3 regions of the Vallitalea okinawensis genome follow, and region 1 is predicted to be linked to each of the others. Evidence: riboswitches for the same ligand, from Rfam matches in the RefSeq annotation. Region 1 holds a riboswitch; each other region holds the start of a gene.

Region 1 (6,314 bases):
CATACTTTATTGTTAACATATTCTTTTACTTCATACCTTAATAGACAAAAAACTTCCTAATTATAGGAAGTTTAGATGACTCTTTTAATGCGTACTTGCTTAATCAAATTACTATCCATTGAATATACTTCAAGAAGATAATTATCAATTTGTAACTCGTACCCAGGTTGAATAGTAATATTATCAGCTTTTGCCATATTGGCTAGTATACCAGCTAAAGTATTTCCCATATCATTTCTCAAGTGAAGGTGTGCTAATTGATTGGCATCATCAATGGTTGTCCCTCCATTGAGTATAATCTCATCTTCAGTATTATTATTGTCTAGGCTGGTTAAGTACTTCTTTACCCCAAACAAAATTGCGATAGCAACGACGCCAATTAAAAAGTCTAGCATATTTGACTCTGATATAATCAGCTTACGAGCTATGGCAAATAATAATACATCAATAGCACTACCAGGTGTATGCTTGACAAGCATTTTTACAAACTCAATACCAATAATTATTTCAATAGCATGAGTCAAGAAACTTTGAAACTCTATGGTCCCCCCATTTGTAAATTGGAACGTTAAATCTTTAAGCTGTTGTACTACGGTAAAAGAAGCAAATAAAATACCAAGCAAAATAAGTACAGATAAGAAGATTTCCATATAACTTGCTACTTTGGATACTTTATCTCTTAAAAATTGTTTGCTAAGTTTACTCATCCTTGATTTTATCACATCATAACTCCTCTACATAATTTATATATTTATACTCATTTAGTATGATGATCTTCAACCCGCTTATAACGCTACCACACATTATTCTCAATGAAGAAATGGCTCATCATAACTAATTGACATTCAATTTTCAGCACATTTTACATATTTTATGATATTTTAATAAATTAACTCATCACTTTTACTAAATTAACTTTTTCCCTTATATATTACATGGATTTTAAGAAATAATCAATAACTAATTCTATGTAAGTTTTAGTCAATAGAATAACCCTCAACCATTTTGATTATTTAAAATATTATTGACATCACCTCTAGATAATGGTATCATATGCTCAACTAATTTCATAAAAATATGGTAGAGGCGCATTTTTCATGAGTAACCTATCTGATATGTACAGACATAGTTGAGGATGAGTGAAAGGGTGAAATGCCGAAGGGAAAGATGTCTGTACATCCAACTCTGGGCATATGATTAATAGTCGTATGACTGTCATCACTTATGATGGAGTGCTACCCAATATAGATGAACTTGAATAGTATTTCTATATTTATGGGCCAGCTCTGTAGCTGGTTTTTTTGTGTACTAGGGAAGTTTGAGTTCTGCTATCAAGGTATCATGCTTTCCTGCTTCACATGTAAAGTGGTTATCACTCTTAATGTTTTCTGTTATAATAGAATCAGCGGAATACACTTAAGAAATTTCATCTATACCCCTGGCATATTCATAAAATGTACATTGAATATAAGTCATTCAACTTATATCAACTAGAATGAATATTAGAGAAAAACACATAACGTAGAAAGTTGGGATCATATGAAACAAATCAATCTAGCTATTGTTGGAGCAACAGGCATGGTAGGTAGAACATTTCTTAAGATTTTAGAAGAAAGAAATTTACCGATAAAAAATTTATATCTATTTGCATCTTCCAGGTCCGCAGGAAATACTATAACGTTTAAAGACCATGAATATACTGTAGAGGAATTAACTGAAACATCCTTTGACCGAGGAATTGATATCGCATTATTTTCAGCAGGTGGTAGTACTAGCAAGAAATTTGCTCCTATCGCAGCTTCAAAAGGATGCGTTGTAGTCGATAACTCGTCTGCATGGCGTATGGTTGAAGACATCCCTCTTGTAGTACCAGAAGTTAATCCTGAAGATATTTTCAGACACAATGGTATCATCGCCAATCCAAACTGCTCTACTATTCAAGCTATGGTGGTTCTTAAGCCACTACATGACTTATTTAAGATTAAAAGAGTCGTTTATTCTACATACCAAGCCGTTTCTGGTGCAGGTGTAGCTGGTTGGAGAGACTTAGAAGAAGGTATGAAAGCACATGTAAACAATGAAGAATTTGTACCTGAAAAGTTCCAGCATCCAATAGCTTTTAACTGTTTACCTCATATTGATGTATTTATGGATAACGGTTATACTAAAGAAGAGATGAAAATGGTCCATGAGACTCGCAAAATTCTTCATGAAACAGACCTACCAATTACAGCGACATGTGTTCGAGTTCCTGTCTTTAATGGTCATAGTGAAGCCATCAATTTAGAATTTGAGAAACCATTTGATCTAAAAGAATTAAAAGAAGCTTTGATTAATGCTCCAGGTGTTGTTGTTGAAGATGAAGTTGGGAAGGCTATCTACCCATTAGTTGAAACCGCATCTGGACGTGATGAGACTTTTGTAGGTCGTATCAGACGTGATGAAAGTGTTAAAAATGGTGTCAACTTATGGGTGGTTGCTGATAATATTAGAAAAGGAGCCGCTACAAATACGATTCAAATCGCTGAAAAACTAATAGAAGAAATGAAATAAAAGCTTATTTTTGACTTTTAATAATATTAGGAGGTTAATGGAATGTCATTATTTACAGGATCAGGTGTAGCAATTGTAACACCTTTTACAGAAACAGGGGTTAATTATGAAGTGTTAGAGAAATTAATTGAATTTCATATCAGCAATCATACGGATTGCATTGTTATTTGTGGTACTACTGGTGAAGCATCTACAATGACAGACGAAGAGCAATTAGAGTGTATTCGATTTACTGTAGAGAAAGTTAATAAACGTGTTCCAGTTATAGCAGGTACTGGTTCTAACTACACAGAACATGCTTTGCATTTAACAAGGAAAGCGGAGGAAGTAGGAGCAGATGCCGCTTTAATCGTAACACCTTATTATAATAAAACCACACAAAAAGGTCTGTATGAGCATTATGCCTATATCGCAAATAATGTAAAGATTCCTATTGTCTTATATAATGTACCTAGTCGTACAGGCATTGCTATTGAACCTACTACTGCAGCTCAACTTGCTGAAATTGAAAATATCATAGCTGTTAAGGAAGCCAGTGGTAATATTTCTACTATTACTGAAATGATGGCATTATGTGGTGACAAACTTGATCTTTACTCTGGTAATGATGATCAAGTGGTACCTTTAATGTCTATAGGTGGAAAAGGTGTTATATCTGTAGCAGCTAATATTGTTCCAAGAGATCTTCATGACCTTGTACAGAAATTCATGGATGGCGATCTAGCAGGTAGTAGAAAGATGCAGTTGGATATGATGCCTTTAAACAAAGCATTATTCAGTGAAGTTAATCCAATACCAGTTAAAGAAGCAATGAATATATTAGGTATGGAAGCTGGTCCTTGCCGTCTACCTTTAACATCTATGGATGATAGCAACCGTGACAAACTCATGGGCGCTATGCAGGATTATGGACTAAAATTTTAATCACGAGGAGATTTACTTATGACAAAAATTATTATGCATGGTTGTAATGGTAAAATGGGGCAAGTGATATCCCAAGTTGCTGCTAATGACTCTGAAACAGAAATCGTAGCTGGAATTGATTTAAATACAAATACTGCACTTTCTTACCCAGTATTTGATTCTTTGGAGAACTGTACTGTAGATGCAGATGTAATTATTGATTTCTCCATCGCAGTAGCTGTTGATTCTTTATTAGATTATGTTGAGGCAACCAAAGTCCCACTCATACTTTGTACGACAGGTTTATCAAAAGAGCAGATGGACCGAGTTTATCAAATCAGCCAGACTGCCCCAGTATTCTTTTCTGCTAATATGTCAATCGGAGTGAACTTACTTATCGGTCTAGCTAAACAGGCTGCAAAAGTTTTAACTGGCTCTAATTTTGATATAGAAATTATTGAGAAACATCATAATCAAAAAGTTGATGCTCCTAGTGGAACTGCCCTAGCTATCGCCCACTCCATTAATGAGACCTTGGACTTTTCATATGAATATAAATTTGATCGTTCGGGTGAAAGAGAAAAGCGTCATAAAAATGAGATTGGTATTCATGCTATGCGTGGCGGAACTATTGTAGGTGAACATAGCATCCTATTTGCAGGTCAAGATGAAATTATTGAATTAAAACACAACGCATTATCAAAAGAAGTTTTTGCAGTTGGTGCAGTTCGAGCTGCTAAATTTATGCATGGTAGAAAAGAAGGTCTTTATGATATGAGTCATCTCATTCAAGAAACAAATTAATCAAGGTGGGGGTGTTGATAGAGACACCCCCTCTATTAACTTTCAAACCGCCAAAAAGACCTACCTTAACTGGTAAGCCTTAATGTGCTTATAATCTATATCCTTTTGAATTTATTTATTAATTCTCGTAGAATTTCTTGTAGTCTGCTACATTAGCATTGGTGATCACTTCAGTTCCTGTGTCCACTCTAGTCGGTACTTCTTCATTGTTCAATGATAACATCATTGTATTCACAGCCTCATACCCCATTCCATAGGGATTTTGAGCAATAATGCTATCAATGTCACCTTTATCAATGCTATCAAATAATTCCATTTGTAGGTCAAACCCAATTATTTTAATAGTTTGACCACTCATCTGAACCGCTTCTAAAACACCTAAAGTCATCAGAGCATTGGTAGCAAAAACACCATTAAGCTTATGACCTGTGCTCTCCTTCAATTTATCATCCATTACTTTCATGGCTAAAACTGAATTACTGTCTGCTTCTTTAATCCAGTCAATTTCAATTTCTGTGTCCTCTACGGCATCTTTAAATCCCTGAACTCTTTCTTGGTGAGTTTGCTGTTTGATCACACCTGTAATAAGCCCAACATGCCCTTTACCATCTAATATTTCTACGAAACGTTCACCAGCCATCTTACCTGCAAGATAATTGTCTGTGCCTATAAAGGAGAGTACCTCTGTTTGAGCGTTGGTATCTAGTGTAACGACTACTATACCTTTTTCTTGTGCCTTCATGATGAGGGGTACAACACCAGCTGAATCACAAGGAGCAATCCCGATAGCATCCACTTCAGAGCTTATGAGATCTTCCAGCATCTGAAACTGCATCTCAACGTTAGATTCTTTGTCAGGCGCTAACACAATTACATTGACATCTAAATCATTAGCCGCAGCTTCTGCTCCTTTTTTCATACTGTGCCAGTGCTGACTATCTAGGGCTTTTAGAACAATAGCAATGGTCTTTTTATTATCGGATTCTACTTCCTTAACTGTATCACCTTCAAAGCTTTTATAAAAATACAAACCTATGATCCCTGAAAAGATCACTATTGTAACTATCCATATAATAACACCTTTGCTTCTTCCGTTCATATGTCGCCTCCAACTTTGACTACGCTTTGGCCATTCTCTTAGCTTTTTCTTCTACTTTGGTTCTAAGTACATCAACAAAAACGGCTATCACGATAACAAGACCAATAACCACATACTGAAGATCAGCAGATGCACTAAGTAAATTAAGGCCATTGCGGATAACTGAAATCAGCAGAACACCAATCAGCGTTCCCCAAACGGTTCCTTTACCACCGAAGAATGATGCGCCTCCTATTATTACAGCAGCAATAGCATCTAAATCTGCTGTTGTACCCGCTAATGGTAGAGCACCTCCGACACGACCTACATATATTATACCAGCACTTGCACACATGAAACCAGAAAAACCGTATACAAATGTCAAAACTTTTCCCACATTGATACCAGATAGCAAAGCGGCCTCTTTATTTCCCCCAACTGAATAAATCTCTCGTCCCAAAACAGTATGATTTAAGAATAAATGCACACACACATATACAATTAAAACAATTATAAAACTTAGTGGTATACCACTGATATCTGCAGACCCTGGCACTTCTATTATTTTTGGAAAACCTATAATAGGAGCTGCACCTGTTATAAAGAGCGCTAGACCTCTTGATATATTCCTCGTACCAATGGTTGAAATAAAAGGATGGGGTAAATGTAGCTTAGTTAGTAAAAGACCATTTATAATACCCATACCCGTCCCTGTCGCAATACATATAAGTATAAGCAATAAAGGATTTGTAATACCGGCTTTTAGAGCAATACCCATGACACAAATGGATAGTGCCATCACAGCTCCAACAGATAAATCAATTCCTGCTGTGATGATGACAATGAGCATCCCTACTGCGATTAATGATATCGTCGTTGCTTGTCTTAAAATGTTCATTAAATTATCGAAATGTAAAAAATTCTCGGACACAATTGCCAGATAACCTGACAGTACTATCAATGTTATTAATGGTGC
Region 2 (6,314 bases), 400 kb from region 1:
TTTGCAGTAGCTATTATGGTTCCAGTTTTTACATAAATCTTTGGTTTACTCGTACTATAAATGAGATCCTTTTCTTCACCGTCTCGTCCAATTGAAGTTAATCCTAATTTAATCTGACTAAAGTTCTCAATAAGGTGACATAAAACTGTTGTTTTACCCACGTTCTTATGAATACCAATTATTCCTATTGTTGAAAAAGGAGCCACCAAGTCACCAAGTTGGCTCCTAGGGTTAGAGGGACTATCCCACATGATGATGACGTTGTCTTTCTAATGATTTAGGTTCTAAGGATTTATATAAACCTTGTTGCAGACCTGCTACCCCAACCATTCTTGATCCTTTGTTACCTTTACATATCTCACAATGACACTCACTATGGTAATCTTCAGGTTCTACATAGGTGGTAATTAAACCTTCAAAGTTACGTAAGATGTATTTACCTTCAGATTGTGAAACAATATAATTAGGCATGATTGGTGTCTTCCCACCACCACCTGGTGCATCAATAACGTAAGTTGGTACAGCGTAACCAGATGTATGACCTCTTAATCCTTCCATGATTTCCAAACCTTTAGCGACACTTGTTCGGAAATGACCTAATCCCATGGATAAATCACATTGATAGATATAATAAGGTCTTACACGCATTTTAACTAAATCATGGACTAATTTTTTCATGACATGAACACAGTCATTGACTCCTTTTAATAAAACGGACTGGTTCCCTAAAGGAATTCCTGCATCAGCTAATCTTGTTATAGCTTCTATGGATTCCTCAGTAATCTCATCACTGTGATTAAAATGCGTGTTCAACCAAATTGGATGGTACTTTTTAAGCATTGTAACAAGACCTTCTGTTATGCGTTGTGGCATAACGACTGGTGTTCTTGAGCCAATACGAATGATTTCTACATGTGGTATAGCTCTTAATTTCTTAATGATAGTTTCTAATCGATCATCTGAAAGTAGCAAAGGATCTCCGCCAGAAATCAAAACATCTCTTACTACTGGGTTAGATTCAATATACTGGATTGCACGATTAATTTTATCCATGGACATTGAACAATCCGTATGTCCAGCAAAGCGTCTACGCGTACAATGACGACAATACATGGCACATTGGTCAGTAACTAATAGTAAAACCCGATCTGGATATCGATGTGTTAATCCAGGTACAGGTGAATCAACATCTTCGTGTAGAGGATCTTCTAAATCCTCGCTAGAAAGGTGAAGCTCCAAAGCACGTGGTATAGCCTGCTTTCTTACTGGACAATGAGGATTTTCATCATCGATTAAAGTAAGGTAATAGGGCGTTATAGCCATGCGTAAAGTTTTTAATGTGTCCTTTATACCTTCTTTCTCATCATCTGTAAGATGTATATACTTTTCTAATTCATCTAGCGTTTCAATTCGATTACGTGTTTGCCAATGCCAGTCATTCCATTGTTCATCTGTTATTGTTGGAAAATAACGTTTGCGCCGTTCTAGTGGATTTGACATATACAATACCCCCATTAATTTTAGAAAATAATATAGATTATAGAATAACTTATACGTTTCTTACTGGATTACCTATGCATATAATTGATGGAAAAGATCTCTGATTTCTTTTGATTCTCTCAATAAGTTGAGTGTTAACTCAGCATGACCTTTTGTATAGCCGTTACCTACAATCATTGTTACATCACGGCCAACGCCTTCTGCACCTAATGCTGATTTTGTAAAGGAAGTTGCCATTGAGAAGAAGTATACTACACCATCATCTTTGGTAGGTAATATTGAAGCCATTTCAGTGTCCATAATGTTGACGTTATTAATTGTTACATCAACGCCTTCTCCATTTGTCAATGCAACTACTTGTTCATAAACATCTACTGCTTTTCTTGCATCTGCGATAATGACATGATGAGCTAATCCCATCTCTTTAATACGCTTTGCATTTTCGCGATCATATTCGATGACGATGAGTTGACCACGTCCATCTAACTTTTTCATAGCCTGATAACAACAAAGTATACCTGACTTACCGCCACCACCGATGATTAAAACACGATCACCAGACTTAACCAGCTTATCAACTTGAGCTGGGGCACCTGCTACATCCAATGCTGCTAATGCTACCTTTTCTGGCAAATCTTCAGGTAGTACAGCGTATAAGCCGCTTTCAAATAAAATGGCTTGACCGTCTATATCAACCTGGTCATTCTCTAAATGTATCTTTTTAATGTTATTGATTTTTAAAGGTGTTAATGATAGAGACACTAAAGTTGCTATTTTATCTCCAATCTTAAGATTTTGATCAGGAAAATCATCACCAATCTCTATGACTGTTCCTATAAGCATACCACCTGAACCTGTTACAGGGTTTTGCATTTTACCTCTGTCTGAAACAATAGTTGTAATCATCTCAGTCATCTTCTCAACATCTTTATGACAGGCTTCTTTGATTTGAGTAAAGCTAGCAGAATCTATATTAAGGGTCCTCACATCAATTTTGATTTCATTACTGCTGATCTTCATACTACTATCAATTTTTTTTGCTGCTTGTGGCAAGCAACCCTTTGGTTCAATTACACGGTGAGTTCCGAACTTACATCCTTTCATAAATAACTACTCCTTCCTCAGTGATAGTATTTGTCGTGCTTCTAATGGAGAAGCGATTGATCTTCCTAATTCTTTTGCAAGACGTACGACTTTATCAACTAATTCCCCATTGGACTTAGCCAACACACCCTTTTCTAAGTAAATATTATCTTCAAACCCTACTCTAACGTGACCACCTGTTATGATAGATGCAGTTGCTAGACTAAACTCATAGCGTCCAATGCCAGCTACTGAAAATGTTGCACCAGAAGGCAAACTGTCTTTAAGGTAGGTAAAATCTCTTAGCTCTCCTGATATACCACCTGGAACGCCCATAACTAAACTAAAATGAAGAGGGTCGGATATATAGCCCTTCTTGTTTAAGCGAATAACCGTATCTATCATGCTCTTATCAAAACATTCAAGCTCTGGACGGACCCCCAATCTGGTCATTTCTTTAGCAAAAGTTTGAATGGTATTCTCTGTATTAACAAAGATTTCATCACCACCAAAATTTAAGGTGCCACAATCAAGGGTTGCCATTTCTGGTTGTAAAGTAATAGGTTGTAAGCGTTCTTCATTACTCATACCAACAGCTCCGCCTGTAGAAGGTTGAATAATGACGTCTGGGCACTTTTCATATATAGCGTCCATACAAGCTTTAAAGCGCTCTTTACTTTGGGTTGGTGTACCGTCATCTTCACGAACATGAAGATGGATGATACTTGCACCAGCATTATAGACTCTTTCAGCTTCAGCTGCTATCTCTGTCACAGTATATGGAATGGCAGGGTTTTGCTCTTTTTTCACCTCTGCTCCACAGATTGCGGCAGTTATAATTAAACTGTTCATAAAAGTACCTCCTTAATGGCGTTGTTTATCTTTTGGAACCACACAGGTACCAACTGCAGTACAAACAAGGACTGGTTCTTCTAATACATCACAGGCTGAATCATTGATGTCTCTTCTTGGAACAATTACTTTTCTTGCTTCAAATTTCATTTTTCTAGAACTGTTACCTACTTTTATAATTTCTCCTTCAACTTCAATGTAATCACCAGCAAATACAGGTGCGTGAAAGGTAACCTCCTCATAACCAGCAAATAAACCTTCATCACCATCATGACGAATAAGTAACTCTGTTGCTACGTCTCCAAAGAATTGGAGCATTTTAGCACCATCTACAAGACCGCCGCCATAATGAGCATCATGCTCACTCATGCGTAAACGTATAAGACTTTTCTCCATTAAAGTAACCTCCCATTGATCTTTAATATATAGTCCATGATTTATAAGGTGAATAGTTCAACTTATATAGGCAAAACATTTACTTATTCAAGGTAATTTTCTTAATTCATAAGATATACTTCATTATTACAACAGTTAAAAATTGCTATACTTCATTCCATGTGTGATTATAACTTTAGAATCCTTATTTAACTTAAAAAAGCAAACTAAAAAGGAGCGTCATTTATGTATGAATACATAAATAGCGCTCCATAAATTGATTATGGCAATGATCAAGCTTTGTACCCGATCACCAAGCCTATACCACTGAGCCAATATAAGCTTTCGGCAAAAAGATAATTCATCATAATATTGAAGGCTCAACTTCTTAGCACTTATGATTACCCATTCCTTTTGCACCTCTATTTATATCATTAGAAATCTTATAGAGTTTTTTAATACCCTATAGTTCTATTAATGACGTCTTCTTATTTAATTTTCATCAGGATTTATTTTCTATAAACCCTTCAGGTAGTTCCATTGTTTTTAAATCTAAAGGAATAATTAATTCAGCTTCTGTAGTAGCCCTAATATCCTCAACGGATGAATAAGGACTAACCTCTTTTAAAACAAGCCCATTTGATGTTACCTCAATTACTGCTTTTTCTGTGATAATCATACTAACACGTCCACGAGCTGTTAATGGTAATGTACAAGACTTAACAATCTTAACTTTACCCTTAGAAGTATGTTCCATAGCGATGATAACTTTCTTAGCACCAACAACTAAATCCATTGCACCGCCCATACCTACTTTCTTACCAGGTATCATCCAGTTAGCTAAGTTACCTTCTTCATCTACCTGCAATGCTCCAAGGATAGTGATATCTAGGTGACCACCACGGATAATACCAAAAGACATGGCAGTATCAAAGGTTGCAGCACCCATATCAGCGGTAACATAACCGTTACCAGCATCTCTCATCTTAGGATCTCTAAGATGATCTTCAGGTTCGCCTCCCATTCCAACCAACCCATTTTCAGAATGAATATAAGTTGTAATACCCTCTGGAATATAGTTAGGTACACATGTTGGTAAACCAATACCTAAATTAACAATATCACCATTATTAATTTCTCTTGCAGCACGATAGGCAATGATTTTACGCATTTGCTTTTTATCCATAGATTTTACCCCCTTTAATAATGTGATCAATAAAAATATGAGGGAGCATAACATCATCAGGATGTATTTTGCCTACAGTTAGAATTTCTTCAGCTTCGCAGATAACTGTGTCTGCTGCCATTGCTATGATAGGATTAAAATTCCTAGTAGTACCTACAAAACGGCAATTACCTAATTCATCTACTTTATCTGCTCGAATTATGGCTAAGTCTGCAGATAAAGGTTTTTCTAAGAGATATGTCCTACCATCTACTTCTAGCTTTTCTTTACCTTCTTCAACAACAGTTCCTACTCCGGTTGGTGTTAAAATTCCACCTAAACCACAGCCTTTTGCTCGTATGCGCTCGATAATGGTACCTTGTGGAACGAGTTCAACTTCAATTTCTCCAGCATTCAATTTTTGAATGGTAATATGATTAAGTCCAATATGTGATGTGATTACCTTTTTAACTTGACCTGACGCAACTAAACGTCCCATGCCAGTTGTTGCTGTGGCAGTATCGTTACCAATCAATGTTAACCCTTTTACCCCAGATTCGATTATGGCATCAATAACCTCTTCTGGACTTCCAGTAGCCATGAAGCCACCAACCATAATGGTCATGTCATCCTTGAATAGAGATTTTAACGCTCCTTGATCGATTTGTTTATTCATGAAATACCTCCCCAATGGGATACCCATCCCTATAAACTATTCTGTTGTAAGTTATGCATAATGCCTTTAAGAAGTATATCTTTCAACACTTTTTCATGAAGTAATTCGTGATTAGTACTAAATTACAAGAAATATTTAGTTATATATTAGACATAAGTAAATATGTATTGCTCATATTGATATTATAGCACTGTAACTTTATCAATTCTTGCATTTTAATAAAAAAATGAAATATTCCCATTAGATTATTTGTCTATATGGAAATATTTCGGTTAGATAGGTGTAAGACAGGTTCATCTCCGAAGAGATTACTTATTGTGTTAATTCCGTAATAATTCTCTCTTGATCAGGAAATTGCTCAATTAGTTCTCTACGATCTGGCATTTTAAAATCACTAAATTCAAAACCAGGTGCTACTGTACATCCTGATAATACAAAATCACCTTCTATGACTTCAGCAGCAAAGTAAGTTTCTTTAGGTACAACTACCATAGGTTCTTCTCCGTCCATTAAATTTTTACCTAGACATTTAAAAGAATAGTTACCATCTTGGTCAATGATATGAATCTTTAGGGTTCCTCCTTCGTAGTGATGCCACAATTCATCTTGATTGATGATATGGAAAGCTGAAAAAGTTTCTTTCGTTAGCAAGAAGTAAATAGC
Region 3 (6,314 bases), on a different contig from region 1:
AGCTTGAAGGTGGTAAAGAAGTATTAGACCAAGTGAAGGCTATCGTTAATGCAGGAATACCTGTTATGGGACATATAGGGCTTACCCCACAGTCCATCAATCAATTAGGTGGGTATTATATTCAAGGAAAAACAGAGGGAGAGGCTAAAAGACTCTTAGAAGATGCAAAAGAACTTGAGAAAGCTGGAGCTTTTGCAATTGTTCTTGAATGTGTACCTATGGAACTGGCTAAGATGATATCAGATGAAATTAGTATTCCAACCATCGGTATTGGTGCTGGTGTGAGTTGTAATGGTCAAGTGTTAGTCAGTCATGATGTCTTAGGGTTATACTCTCGTATGATCCCTAAATTCGTCAAACAGTATGCCGATATGAGAACTGAGATGCAAACTGCAACAAAAGCATATGTCAATGAAGTAAAGGATAAAAAGTTTCCAGCAGAAGAACATAGCTTCCACCTCAGTGATGAGGTTATTGGGAAAATATATGGAGGAGGGGAATAAATGCAAGTTTGTCAAGAGATTAAGAAATTAAGAAATCTTTTAGATCAATATCGTTATGATGGTAAGGCTATTGGATTTGTACCAACCATGGGCTATTTGCATAAAGGTCATTTATCCCTAATTGAATCATCAGCTAAGGAAAATGATATAACAGTATTGAGTATTTATATTAACCCAACTCAATTTGGACCTAATGAGGATTTAGATCAATATCCAAGGGACTTAGAAAATGATAAGAAATTAGCCGAAGAAGCTGGAGCAGATATAATATTTATACCAGATAATGAGATGATGTATAAAACTCATCATGCCACTTTTGTCAATGTTAATGGACTTACAAATCATTTATGTGGTGCTTCTAGACCAACACATTTTGAAGGGGTAACAACCATTGTCACAAAATTATTTAATATCGTTCAACCTAATCGAGCTTATTTTGGGCAAAAAGATGCTCAACAAGCTATTGTTATTAAGCGAATGGTTGAAGATCTTAACATGCCTTTAAAAGTAGTAGTTTGTCCGATTGTTCGAGAAAAAGATGGTTTGGCAATGAGCTCTAGAAATGCTTATTTAAGCAAGGAAGAAAGAAAACAAGCTACTATTCTGTATAAAGCTTTACAGGAAGCTAAATCACGGATTGAACAAGGGCAGCGTTCTGCCACCGAGATCAGAGACTTGATGGAGCAGATGATTCAAACACAACCAGCCGCTACAATTGATTATGTTAGTATAGTAAGTGAGAAAACACTAGAAGACATAGATGTATTAGAAGGTAAAATTCTTATAGCTTTAGCAGTAAAAATGGGTAAGACACGACTTATAGATAATCTTCGATTGGAGGTAAATTAATGTTAATTGAAATGATGACAGGTAAATTACACAAAGCACGAGTAACAGATGCTAACCTTAACTATGAGGGAAGTATCACTATTGACGAAGCATTGATTGAAGCTACAGGTATTTTACCTGGGCAAAAAGTGCAGATTGTTAACAATAATAATGGAGCTCGTTTTGAAACCTATGTGATTAAAGGAGAGAGAAATAGTGGAACTATCTGCTTAAACGGGGCTGCTGCAAGACTAGCTCAAAGAGAAGATGTAGTTATTATTATTGCTTATGCGTTGATGGATCGTGAAGAAGCAAAAGAGTTAGTTCCAAAAGTTGCTTTATTAGATGAACATAATAAGATAGTTAAGCATTTTTAGATTTGCAAACTATTATGATACACATAATCATATCTAATGAAGCCTTAGTGAACTAAGTTAGATTATAAGGATGAAATTTACAGTATAAAAGTTGTTGACATTGGAGAAATGCTATGTTAAATTATTAGAGGTAAATTAAACAAAAGATACCTCATCCCAAAAGATGAGGTAGAGGTGCGATATCTATCAGTAACTGTATTGAGGCCGGAAGCCTGTGAGGTATAGTGAAAGGAGCCATCGCCGAAGCTTTAGAAACCAACATCTAGAGCTGGGTCTACATCAAACAGGTGTAGGACTGTCATCAGGTTAGATGCCCATTACCTGATGGAGAGCTATCTCATATAGGGCTAAGAAGGGATAGGTATGTCTAGTATAGATCATATACACCTAATAACTCTTGTTAGGTGTTTTTTTAATGCCTCCCGTCTGTTCATTACCTAAAAGATAGACTCAATTAAATATATAACTCGAATATAAGAGGGAGGAAATAATCATGGATTTTGGATGGTTATCATTGTTACCGCCAGTAATTGCTATTGTGCTTGCACTTGTAACTGGTGAAGTATTATTATCATTATTCGTAGCTGTTTTCATTGGAGCTACAATTTTAGTTGGGGGTAATCCATTACTTGGATTTACTGAAACCTTAAACACACATATTGTTGGGTCACTTACGGACTCTTGGAATATTTCTATATTGATTTTCTGTTTATCCATCGGTGGACTTATTGGAGTCCTCAGCAAGAATGGTGGGACAAAGGGAATTGCTAATCTTATTGTTTCAAAAGCTAAAAATAGTCGGTCAACTTTATTAGCAACTTGGGCAATGGGTCTATTGATCTTCTTTGATGATTATGCTAACTCATTAATTGTTGGTAATACCATGAGAAGTATTACTGATAAGATGGGGGTTCCACGTGAGAAATTAGCCTATATTGTTGACTCAACTGCGGCACCTGTATCCAGTATAGCATTAATCTCAACTTGGGTTGGCTTCGAGCTAGGATTAATTAATGATGGGATTCAAGAAATGTCTCTTAATTTGAGTGCTTATGATGTTTTCTTAGATACACTCCCATATCGTTTTTATAGTATTCTAGCATTAATCTTTGTAGTCATCATTATCGTATCTAGACGTGACTTCGGTCCAATGGCTAAAGCTGAAAGAAGAGCTTCTAAAATGGGAAAACTCTTAGCAGACGGTGCCACACCATTAGTGTCTGATGAAGTCTCTTCAATGGATTCGGATATTGAAAACGGTAAGTGGTACAATGCCATTATTCCTATTATTTCTGTCATTGCAATTACCTTAATAGGTCTTTTTATCAATGGTGGTGGTCTGGACGGTGCAACAGTGAAACAAGCTTTTGGTGATGCTGATGCTAGTGTTGTATTACTTTGGGCTTCTTTTGGAGGATTGATCATAGCTGCTATTATGACATTAGTACAGAGACTACTTTCAATCAAAGAGATCATGGATTCATGGATTTCGGGTGTAAAATCCATGACCATTGCAGCACTTATTCTAGTATTAGCATGGTCATTAGGTGGTGTTAATGGAGAGTTAGGAACCGCTGAGTTTATAGTGGATCTTTCTCAACAAATTAACTTACCAGGATTTTTATTACCAATTATGATGTTTATTATCCCATGTATCGTTGCATTTTCAACAGGGTCATCATGGGGAGCTAATTCTATCGTTATGCCATTAGCCATACCTTTAGCTGTTCAAATTGGTGGACCAGAATTCCTAGTACCTGTTATCGGAGCTGTTTTAACAGGAGCTGTATTTGGTGATCATTGTTCACCAGTATCGGATACAACAATCATGTCATCTATGGCTAGTGCATGTGATCATATAGCACATGTCAAGACACAGACGCCTTATGCTTTAGTTGTTGCAGGTGTAGCCATTATTGTAGGATTCGTACCAGCTGGTTTTGGCTTAAATCCTTTTGTATCTTTATTCTTAGGCGTTTGCGCACTGATCGCTATTGTAATGTTATTTGGTGTAAAAGCCACTGATGAAAGTAAATCTACAAATAAGATTCGAGCATAATAGATTGAATTACCCAGCCTAGATCTCTTATAGATAGGCTGGGTTATTTTATATCATCATTTAATTCATTTTGACTATGTGAATATGACTCGAACTATAGTATAATCGAGAAGAATAAATAATACGAGGAGTGAAGACATGAGAATTGTAGTTCTAGGTGACTTTCATATGGACAAACATGATCAAAACACAACAGCTCAAATGATTGAAGATATCAACTCGGTGAAACCTGATTTAGTCATACCTTTAGGCGACTTTGGAACAAACAAAAACATAGGGTTAGTAGAGGGATTGAAAGAAGCTTTCCAACATTTATCTCATTTAAAATCTCCCATTAGACCCATTATAGGTAACCATGATCTCCATTTTGAAATGGGAAATTATATGATTGAAAAAGGAACATTTGCTAAGGCTTTTATGGAGACATTCAATCTTAGTTCCACTTACGATGTTTTAGAGTTTCCTTCCTATAGATTATTCTTTGTTTGCAATGATAAAATGCCAGAAGATATAGAATGCTTATGTGTCCAAGAATGTTATATTTCAGAAGAACAGTTGAGTTGGATCGAGGAAAAACTAATGGAACGACCCGGTATACCATGTCTATTTTTTTCTCATGCACCTATCGCCACTACTGGACTAAGGGATATACCTGAAGTTCATATTCGTTCAACCAATGCTTATCTTAACCAAAATTTTAATCCATTTAAATTAATGGAGTTAGTTAAAAATTATCCTGAAATTACTATGTGGTTCTCGGCTCATTACCATCTAGGTCACGATCATCAGGATGCTTATAGTAAAAGGAATGGTACACACTTCTTTACAACCGGAGTACATAGTCATCATACACGTGACGGTAATCGCCATAGCCGTGTAATTGATATACTAGATGATGCAATAATGGTATCTACATTGGATCATGTTAAGAGAGGGGTAAAAGAAGAGCCGGATTGGTTGATGAATAAATCCATTACTAATCTTATAGGTTCTCAACCCGAAATTCAAACACGAGTGAAACAGAATCTGAAGCTGCCATCAAGCAAAGAAGCAACGTTCATAGCTCATTGTAGATTAGGGGATGATCGATTAATAGAGGATGGTATGATGTCTTTTATAGATGACCGTTATTTACTGTTGACTGAGAAGGGATATCTATGGGATAGCAATATGGAGCATGGTTGTTTGATGGGGAGTTATCATGTAGGAAAAACATTGGATGCTGCTTGTGCCACAGAGGAATATATCATTAAAGCCCAATCAGGTAACTTAAGCTTTGCAAAAAGTAGAGATCCGAGAAAATATGTTAGAGATGTGAAAGCTGATTCTTTCGTTCATGTGAAGTCTCCAGGAAAGATAAGTGCTATACACGCCTTAACGGTTAGAGTTTTTGCTATTGGGATAAGGGATAGAATACATATCATTGAGTTAAGTAAGAAAGCTAAATGTCATCTAAAATCTGTTATGAAGATGGAATTTCTACCAGTAAGTATCAAGGGAGATAGCGAAGAACTGTATATCATAGATAGTAACCGTCACCTATTTAAACTTAATGTCCCTAAGGGAAATACCACTCAAATAAGTAGTAATGAAGTAAAAGCCATGGAGATGAAAAATGATGTTTTATTAACCATAGAGGATGATGGAGACAACCTATGGTTTGTGCGACGAAAGCAAGGAAGCATTGTAACTAAATCATCCAAGAATATTCACTTACCCGATAATGTAGTATTTAAGATTTTGAATGAGAACAGTGTTGTTATCAAAATTGATAATGGTATTTATCTATATGATTTTACAAATGAAAAGGTCACTATTACTGAACTTCTATCTGGAGATTTTGATTTTGGAGAAATACTTGTAGTTGAAAGTAATAATAAAAGGGTTTTGCTGACTGAGTTCAATGAAAGAGGTCATAAAGATAATACATATATCGGATCATGGGTATTTTAAGAATACATAGGCTATATAGAGAGTGTTAAGGACAGTATGAAACTGTCCTTTTTTTTGACCCTACTTTCCTGTATATACGTGCAGTTACTTTACTTATGTTGGTGAAAAGTATTACTTTTTTGTAAAAAAATATTGAAAAAATATTTAGTCGAAACTTGAAAGTGAACAAATGTGCAGTTTAATTCTAAAAAATAGTGAGAATATGTTCATAATCATTGGATATGTGCAATTATGTAATCATATGTTGTATACTTATAACATACAAAACAGCTTAGCAGTTAAAAACCTATAAAATTTTAACAAAATCAAAAGAATAACTAATAATAGAGTGATCTTATAATAAGTCATATTTAATGAGGTGGGAAAGAAGACATGAATATAACAAAAAAAGTAATAGGGCAACTTGAGAGAGCATATGCCACTGCCATTATGGATTTAAATGAAGAAATGCATTACATTATTGCCTCGGAGGGTGCAAACCAATGTAGAGCTTATAATGCCAGTACATTAGAACATACTATAGTATGGGATGGTCCAGGTGGAACAATGAACATCATCCCAGTTCCAGGTAAAGAAAATGAGTTTATTGCCACT

What was found. Region 1 has a riboswitch for lysine ahead of C1Y58_RS11605 (aspartate-semialdehyde dehydrogenase). Riboswitches for the same ligand answer to the same signal wherever they lie in the genome.
Region 2: another riboswitch for lysine. It lies ahead of kal (3-aminobutyryl-CoA ammonia lyase); the one in region 1 lies ahead of C1Y58_RS11605 (aspartate-semialdehyde dehydrogenase).
Region 3: another riboswitch for lysine. It lies ahead of C1Y58_RS00185 (Na+/H+ antiporter NhaC family protein); the one in region 1 lies ahead of C1Y58_RS11605 (aspartate-semialdehyde dehydrogenase).

Annotation. Positions count from the first base shown of each region.
Region 1 is NZ_PQDH01000003.1:457,137-463,450, forward strand. Features, by position in the region: gene C1Y58_RS11600 (transporter associated domain-containing protein) at 72-722, opposite strand; lysine riboswitch at 1,074-1,246, shown strand; gene C1Y58_RS11605 (aspartate-semialdehyde dehydrogenase) at 1,540-2,553, shown strand; gene dapA (4-hydroxy-tetrahydrodipicolinate synthase) at 2,596-3,477, shown strand; gene dapB (4-hydroxy-tetrahydrodipicolinate reductase) at 3,496-4,260, shown strand; gene C1Y58_RS11620 (sugar ABC transporter substrate-binding protein) at 4,379-5,359, opposite strand; gene C1Y58_RS11625 (ABC transporter permease) at 5,379-6,314, opposite strand, start outside.
Region 2 is NZ_PQDH01000003.1:52,966-59,279, forward strand. Features, by position in the region: gene kamB (lysine 5,6-aminomutase reactivase subunit KamB) at 1-206, opposite strand, end outside; gene kamA (lysine 2,3-aminomutase) at 241-1,500, opposite strand; gene kdd (L-erythro-3,5-diaminohexanoate dehydrogenase) at 1,573-2,604, opposite strand; gene kce (3-keto-5-aminohexanoate cleavage enzyme) at 2,611-3,435, opposite strand; gene kal (3-aminobutyryl-CoA ammonia lyase) at 3,448-3,831, opposite strand; lysine riboswitch at 4,066-4,243, opposite strand; gene C1Y58_RS09720 (3-oxoacid CoA-transferase subunit B) at 4,313-4,996, opposite strand; gene C1Y58_RS09725 (CoA transferase subunit A) at 4,989-5,651, opposite strand; gene C1Y58_RS09730 (cupin domain-containing protein) at 5,964-6,314, opposite strand, start outside.
Region 3 is NZ_KZ672986.1:27,168-33,481, forward strand. Features, by position in the region: gene panB (3-methyl-2-oxobutanoate hydroxymethyltransferase) at 1-503, shown strand, start outside; gene panC (pantoate--beta-alanine ligase) at 504-1,352, shown strand; gene panD (aspartate 1-decarboxylase) at 1,352-1,708, shown strand; lysine riboswitch at 1,870-2,051, shown strand; gene C1Y58_RS00185 (Na+/H+ antiporter NhaC family protein) at 2,202-3,767, shown strand; gene C1Y58_RS00190 (metallophosphoesterase family protein) at 3,906-5,720, shown strand; gene C1Y58_RS00195 (hypothetical protein) at 6,093-6,314, shown strand, end outside.